Methanocaldococcus jannaschii DSM 2661: one gene and its partner. Each later gene encodes a partner of the first gene's protein in a complex. Links are inferred from orthologs where the notes say so. Each region holds a gene or a part of one and is shown on either strand. Other genes may lie near its edges.

Region 1 (3,251 bases):
TAACTATCTCATAATATAAACCTTTTAGTATTTAAATCTTTCTCCCTTTACTAAAACAAAGCATTTTTATCTTTTTAAATTCAAAAATTTAACTTATTTGTTAGAGAAATTTTATTTATTCTTCTAATTAATCCTAATTTTTAAAAATCTAAATAATTCAATAAACTTAAATATTCCAAATAATCAAACCAGCAAACCCTTAGAAATAAGATAAAATTATATTAAATAACCAAATAAAAATTTCAAATTAATTATTATCAAATATAAAACTTTTCCAACGTGATAAACAAATTATTAAAAAATGGATGGAAGATTTATCCTAAAATCTCCAATATCTTGGCTTTAACTTTTCCTTTTCCTCCTCTTGGCTCAACTAAAACCTTCCCACATGTTAAACACTTAACAACGGTAGCTGGACTTCCAAATACAATCTGCTCGTTATTGCATTCTGGACATTGGACTCTTAAGAACTTTGTCCTTGGCTGTGGGATTAACTCCATCATCTCCCTCTCTACAATTTTGTTTAAAGTGTTTAAAAGAGTTTTATAAATTTATTAAGGTTTTTAAAATTTATTTCTCAACGAACTCAAATCTTCCTGACCTGAAGCATCCATTTGCCTTTGTGTGCATCTTTCCACATTCAGTACATTTAAATCTTAAGTCAATCTTTTTAACTGGTTTTGACCTGTCTGGTAATGGTCTTGGGAAACCTCCATAACCAGCAGTAACTCTTCTGAACTGCCTCTGACCCCAAGTCAATTCACTTGGTTTTCCTTTTTTTGCCTTCTCTACAATGTGGATAGTGTGTTTTTTACAGTATGGGCAGTATCTTCTAACTTTCTTCGGGATTTTCATAACTTTCACCTATCCTTGAGATAATTCTGTGTTTTTCTAAAATATGAGATATCTTTCTGTCTAAAGAGAGAACATCATTTTTGTTTAGGTCATATATAAAAGTACCATCTGTGAATGGTGGAAAGTTTTTATCAACCTTTACAACATCAATATCGTTTATTGTATATATAGGTTTTGGTGTATCAATCTCAGTAGGTTTTTTAAATTCAGGAGTTTCCTCAATTTTCAATTCAACAACAATATTTTCAATGGCATGTATAATATTTAACTCTTCTGGAAGTAAGTTTTCTCTCTCATTATCCAAATACAGAGCTTTGTATATTCTCAACTTTCTAAGCTCTTTGAAATAATATTTTACCCTTTCAAGTTCAATATCATCTTTAATATTTTTTATATATTCCCTAATGTCATCATAAAAGTCATCAGGCAATTTTAACAATTTATCATTTTTTATTTCTTCAAAAAAATAATTTTTTAGAGATTCATACATGGTTATCACAAAATATGGTTTGTGGTCTTTTGAAAAACATCTGAAATAAATAATAATTATGAAAACCCTCAAAATATAGTAAATGCTGCAGAATGGTTTTTATCCTTCAATTCTTGGAGCCAATAGGAAGGTTAAATTTACCCCTGCAATTGAATATTCTAATTTTAGAGGCATGTCATTACCTAAGTAAATCTTAATAATGTCTCCTGAGCTAACACCCTTAACCATGTCCATTAAATAATCTAAATTGAAAGCACTTTTTGCCTCTTCTTTAACCTCTAAGCTAATTATAGCTGAGCTATCCTTTTCAAATATTGCTTCATTCTCGTTTAAATCTCCCTTAGCATGAATAACAAACTTATCCTCATCAGCTTTTAAAATTACATAATCACTGAATAAATCAGCATCCTTTAAAGCCTCTTTAAACGCATCTCCTTTAATCATGATTACGTTTGGATATTCTATTTCAGGAACTTTAACTGATGAGGCAGATATATCTAACAAAGCTAAGCTGAACTTTCTCTTTCCAGTGTTTTCAAATATAACATTTAATTTATTCTTTTCTTCGTCTAACTCTAAAATTAGCCTATCTTTAGCTTTAGCTCTATTCATTACTTTTTTAAATGCCTCTAAATCTATACCAATATCATGAGAATCTGCTTCATATTCTTCAAAAGCCAATCTTGGGATTTCCAAACTAACTAAAGCAACATGGCTTGGGTCCATTGCACTCGCTTTTATCCCTTCCTCATCAACTTCAAAACATATCTCATCTAAAAGTGTTGAGATTGTATCAACAACTTTTTTAAACTCTTTTGCACTCTCCATAACTCCTCTGAACATAATATATCACCAATATTTTAGGTAGTTGCCAAAATAAATATACTTTTCTGAGGGAATAAATATAAAACCTATTTGAGGTTTTATAAATACCTTTTTATGTCAAACTTTTGACAGCAGATTATATTTATAATAAAAAAGTAAATAGTAATTTATCCATTAGGATTATAAAAACATTTTTATACTTCTTCTATATTTTTAGGTATTGTCCATCTTTTGTTTTTATACATAAACAATACAAATAATATGGCGGATAACTTTATATATTTTATTTAAGTTTTTATAATAACATTCTGGGGTTACAATGATAGAGAAACTTGCTGAAATTAGGAAGAAGATTGATGAGATTGACAATAAGATATTAAAGCTAATTGCTGAAAGAAATAGTTTAGCTAAGGATGTAGCTGAGATAAAAAATCAGCTTGGTATTCCTATTAACGACCCAGAAAGAGAAAAATATATATACGATAGAATAAGAAAACTTTGTAAAGAACATAACGTTGATGAAAATATTGGCATTAAAATATTTCAAATACTTATAGAGCATAATAAAGCTCTCCAAAAGCAATATCTTGAGGAAACACAAAATAAAAACAAAAAATAATTAAAAATTAATAGAAAAATAATAAAAAAGGATAAGAAGGTGAGATGATGGGAAGGATTAGGCAGACATTAATTAAAAGAACAGCTATGGAATTAATTAAAAAGTATAGAGATTTATTTACAACTGACTTTGAAACAAATAAAAGAGTTTTAGAGGAAGTTGCTCAAATCTCAACAAAAAGATTAAGAAATAGAATTGCAGGATATATAACTCACAAAATGAGACAGCTCCAATAAAGGTGAAGCTATGTTTAAGGGGGTCTATCCCGCCATCATTACTCCTTTTAAAAATAAAGAAGTTGATTTTGATGGATTAGAGGAGAACATAAACTTTTTAATTGAAAATGGAGTTAGCGGAATTGTAGCTGTTGGAACTACTGGAGAAAGCCCTACTCTATCCCACGAAGAGCATAAAAAAGTTATTGAAAAAGTGGTAGATGTTGTTAATGGGCGAGTTCAGGTT
Region 2 (4,228 bases), 1.2 Mb from region 1 along the record:
GCCCCTAATATGGTTGTTATTTCAATTCCCTGCTTTGAAAATTCTTCAACTGCTGTTATAATTGGTGCAGCTCCAATACCTCCAGCAACTGCCAAAACCTTATCTCCTATTGGCTCAAAATATGTTCCATAAGGCCCTCTAACTCCTATTATATCTCCTTCTTTTAGTTCATGCATTTTTTTGGTAAATTCTCCAACTCTTGCAACACTAAAACTATTTTTAGAAGAAAATCCAAATGGTTTTTCATCAACTCCCGGAAGCCAAAGCATTGCAAACTGTCCCGGCTTAAAATCAAAATCTTTATCTACTACAAATGTTTTTACTGTTGGGCTTTCTTCTATTATTTCTTTTATTCTACATATAACTGGTTTTTCCATAATATCACCTGAATTATAAAATTTTCTATTAAAAACTAAAAATAAAATAATAAAAACTAAAAACTTAAATTTATTAAATACTTTTACAAATCATTTATTGTTCTAACGACTTTTCCTTTTTCTATCAATTTTACGATTAAATCTAAGCTAACTGGTTTATAATTAATAACTTCTACAGAAACATTAATACTCTTCCTTTTGGGATTAATAAATGGATATTCATCTAAATGGTTTGCGTGATGATGCCCATGAATTATCCAACCATCGAAGTTTAAAGTATAAGAGCTGTCTGGATTATGAATTAGCATGAATTTATAGCCGTTATATTCAATAACTCTAAACTTCTCACCAAACTTGTCATGATTTCCTCTTATAAAAACAATCTCCCCATTTAACAACTCTAAAAGTTCTCTTGCTTTCTTTGCCTTATTTTTGCTTAAAATCAAGTCCCCTAAAAAATAAACAATATCCTTATCCCTAACCACATTATTCCAATTTTTTATTAGAGTTTTATTCATCTCCTCAACATTTGAAAAAGGTCTATTGCAGTATTTTATAATATTTGCATGGTTAAAATGCGTATCAGAGATGAGGTAAATTTTTCTCATAGACATCCCACAAAATTATATAAATTATTTAAACCATGCATCTAATGTTTTTTGCTTAGTTTTGTTTGCAATTAAGTTATAGAGTTTATCAACATGCTTTTTAACCCTATCATAATTAAAGTCATTTTCATCAACTAAGAATTTTATAATTCCCTCTTTATCTGGCAATTTTAGGCTTAATGAATAGTTATCGGTAACCTTTGGCTCTTTAAATATCCTCTTAATCTCATCGTAGTATTCAACCTCTTTTTTCAAAACATCCTTAGCTACACCACTTCTAACCAATTCATAAGCCCTTTTAAATCCTATTCCTTTAACTCCTCCTGGATTATAGTCAGTTCCCATAAATATGGCTATATCTATCAAATCATCCAAAGAAATTCTTAAATCCTCTAAAACCTCATTTAATTCAATAAGTTCTGGCATCTCCTTTGTAGTTGTTAAATTTCTAACAACTCTCGGAGCTCCATATAACAAGGCATCATAATCTTGACTTACAACTGCCCAAACATCTCCCTTCTTTGCCATATAGCTTGCTTGTGCCTCTCCCTCAGAGGGAGCTTCAACATACGGAATGCCCATCAAACTTAACAAATATTTGCAGTTTTCAACCATTTTCGGAGTTAGATAGCTAACCCTCTTTGCATACTTAGCAGCTTCTTCAAAATCCTCCTTTTTAATTGCCTCTTTCATCTTAAGTTCAGCTTTCTCTTTCATCTCTCTCCTAACTTTCCTTGTTTTCTCCTTTAACTTTGGTGGCTCACCATCAAAAACCCAGATTGGAGTTATATCATTCTCTAACAAATGTATGGTTTTATAAAAAACTCCGTTATATGCTGAGGTTATCTCTCCTTTTCTATTTCTCAATGGAGAACCATCTCTCAAACGTATAGATGTTAAAAACTGATATAATGCATTCATTCCATCAATAGCTACTTTTTTCCCTTTTAAATCTTCAAAGGAGATAATATTTTTTGGAATAAAATCACCAAACTGCACTCCCATGTTATCCCCTACATTTAATCTTAACTAAAAATTATAGTGTTTTTCAAAATTAATAAAATTTATTGATAAAGATTTGAACGCCTTCCAAAGAAGGAGTTCATTAATACCTTAGTTATTTAAGAAGTTTGAAAAACACTATATAACTGCATAAAAGATATTTATAAAAAACGGTTTAATTTTTTAAATTTCTATAGAAATCCATAAAAATAGACAAAAGTTAAAAATTATTGTGAATACTGCTCTGCTATATCTCCAATTACTGGAAGCTTAAACTTCTCTCCTTTGTATGCCTTATACATACACACAATCCACAAAATAAAAGCTGCCAAATTTACCAGACCACTTAGCATCCATCCATAGGGTATAAATGCCAATATTATTGATAAAACCCAAAGTCCTCCGAATAGTATTATGGATTGAACTGCATGAAATTTAACAAATTTACTTTCCTTTTCTAATATATAGAACAATATTCCAGTTATTACTCCAAATAGATAACATAACGCTCCTTCAATATTTTCATCTAAACCGAGTGAAGTTTTTCCCATAAATATCACCTATATATACGTAAATTTTTATAAAAAGGATGAATTTTATTGTGAAGAGTATATCTTACCTTTGTAGTATCCAACAACGATTTCATTTGTATCTGGATATAAAATTATTTGTATTGCAGATTTATTGTCTTTTGAAACATACCATAACACCATTCCTTCTCCAGATTGCCCTCCTCCTGCTATTCCTCCACTACTTTCAAAATATCCAGATTTTTTTATTGCCTCATTCAGCTTTTCAAAATCATTAGTGGTTATTTTTCTCTTTGGAACATAAGTCAATACAATAGACTCTCCTTCATTTTGCTTTCCTGTTGAAACATATTCCATTAATTTAACTTCTCCAAACACTTCATTTAATATTGGTCTAATTTTCTCATCAGCTTCTTTTGCAGTTCCTATTGGCTGGACATCCCTTATTGAATTGTAATCAACCCCTTCATCTTCATTTTGATATTCTTCCTGGTTTTCATTTTGTTGTTGTTGCACTACCTGTTCTTGCATATTTTGAATCTCTTCAACATTCTTTCCTCCAATGCATCCGCTAATGGTTATGCCACATCCTAAAACACTCAAAAATATTAAAAATATTAAAAATTTCCTCATAGTCCCACCGTAGAACTTTATAAAAATTCTTATGCTTGTCATGCTTATATAAATTTTCTATCTTTACAATTTTTAATTTTGGCTATGGAAATTATTGATAATAATACAAATTGTGAAAATATTATCCAGCTAAAATATTATAAATAAGTAATTTAATTTTTTAAAGTTATATAAAAGGTAAAAATTTTACAAAAATAAAAATAGTCCAATTTATCTCCCATTACTCATAAGCTTTTCCTTCCAAATCATGTCAATATCTACACTACCTCCTTGGAATTCACCAATATCTGCTATACTACTATAGGTTTCTTCAATATCTCCCTCAATCTCTAAATAAGCCCTTTTTAGCTCCTCTATATTCCCTTCAGTTGTTTTCCACAATCCTCTTTGATAAGCCTCCAACAATCTCCTTGCAATCTCTTCTAAGGCATAGATGTTGTGTTCCTTAAAGAACTTTCTATTCTCTTCATTTTTCACGAACGTATTAAATATCTCATCAAATATCCAATTCTCAACCTCTTTTGTTGTAGCACTCCAGCCATAAACTCTGCCAATTCTCTTGGCTATATCTCCAGCTCCTTTGTAGCCATGCCTCTTCATTCCCTCAATCCACTTTGGATTTAAGAGTTTTGTTAAGCTAACTCTCTCAATTTCTTCTTTTAAAGTTCTTACTTCAACATTGTTTGGATTTCTTGTATCTCCATAATATGCCTTAACCTCTTCTCCTTTTAAAACCCTTGCGGCATTTGTTAAACCTCCATGCGTTCCAAAGTAGCAACAACATCCAAATAAATCATACTCATCTGTAACAACTTTATTAAATGTTAAATCAACTGTCTTTAATATATTTTCAAATGCATTAATCGCCTTCTTTCCATAGACATCCTTTCCATAGGCATAGGAGTTCCAGTAGATAAATGCATCTTTTAAATCTTCATCATTTTCCCATGCACTTGCATACACTGCATATTTAACACCATTTCCATAAGTGCCAGGAGGAGAGCAGAAGATTCTAAATGTTGATTCTCTAAATGATAGGCCTTTATTTAAGTTCTCAACAACATGCTTCTTTACAAAG

Evidence for each region. Proteins that work in one complex are often made in the same cells at the same time.
Region 2: the proteins of MJ_RS01300 (region 1) and fen are in contact, whole or in part, in a crystal structure (PDB 1RXZ), measured with the Archaeoglobus fulgidus proteins. The link is inferred for Methanocaldococcus jannaschii DSM 2661 from one-to-one orthologs. Residues at the interface, in WP_010877842.1 of Archaeoglobus fulgidus: Asn43, Val44, Ala45, Met46, Pro120, Arg121, Pro123, Leu125, Gln151, Met192, Ser194, Asn218, Tyr219, Pro220, Ile237, Leu238, Ala239, Pro240, Arg241, Ile242, Glu243, Ser244; in WP_010877775.1 of Archaeoglobus fulgidus: Lys326, Ser327, Thr328, Gln329, Ala330, Thr331, Leu332, Glu333, Arg334, Trp335, Phe336.

Annotation. Positions count from the first base shown.
Region 1 is NC_000909.1:233,233-236,483, reverse strand. What follows is about bases 317-3,251. They hold MJ_RS01300 (DNA polymerase sliding clamp), read right to left. Parts: upstream 2,189-3,251; coding sequence 1,445-2,188; downstream 317-1,444. Other genes in these bases: dapA (4-hydroxy-tetrahydrodipicolinate synthase), read left to right, coding at 3,036-3,251; MJ_RS01290 (30S ribosomal protein S17e), read left to right, coding at 2,837-3,025; MJ_RS01295 (chorismate mutase), read left to right, coding at 2,490-2,789; MJ_RS01305 (DNA replication complex GINS family protein), read right to left, coding at 833-1,345; MJ_RS01310 (50S ribosomal protein L44e), read right to left, coding at 571-855. Outside these bases: more of MJ_RS01315, read right to left, coding at 315-316.
Region 2 is NC_000909.1:1,411,089-1,415,316, reverse strand. The notes cover bases 1-2,755. They hold fen (flap endonuclease-1), read right to left. Parts: upstream 1,991-2,755; coding sequence 1,010-1,990; downstream 1-1,009. Other genes in these bases: MJ_RS07715 (hypothetical protein), read right to left, coding at 2,584-2,755; MJ_RS07720 (DUF4870 domain-containing protein), read right to left, coding at 2,215-2,538; MJ_RS07730 (metallophosphoesterase), read right to left, coding at 461-985; MJ_RS07735 (dihydroorotate dehydrogenase electron transfer subunit), read right to left, coding at 1-377. Outside these bases: more of MJ_RS07715, read right to left, coding at 2,756-3,150; cobaltochelatase subunit CobN, read right to left, coding at 3,361-4,228. UniProt on the Methanocaldococcus jannaschii protein: Structure-specific nuclease with 5'-flap endonuclease and 5'-3' exonuclease activities involved in DNA replication and repair.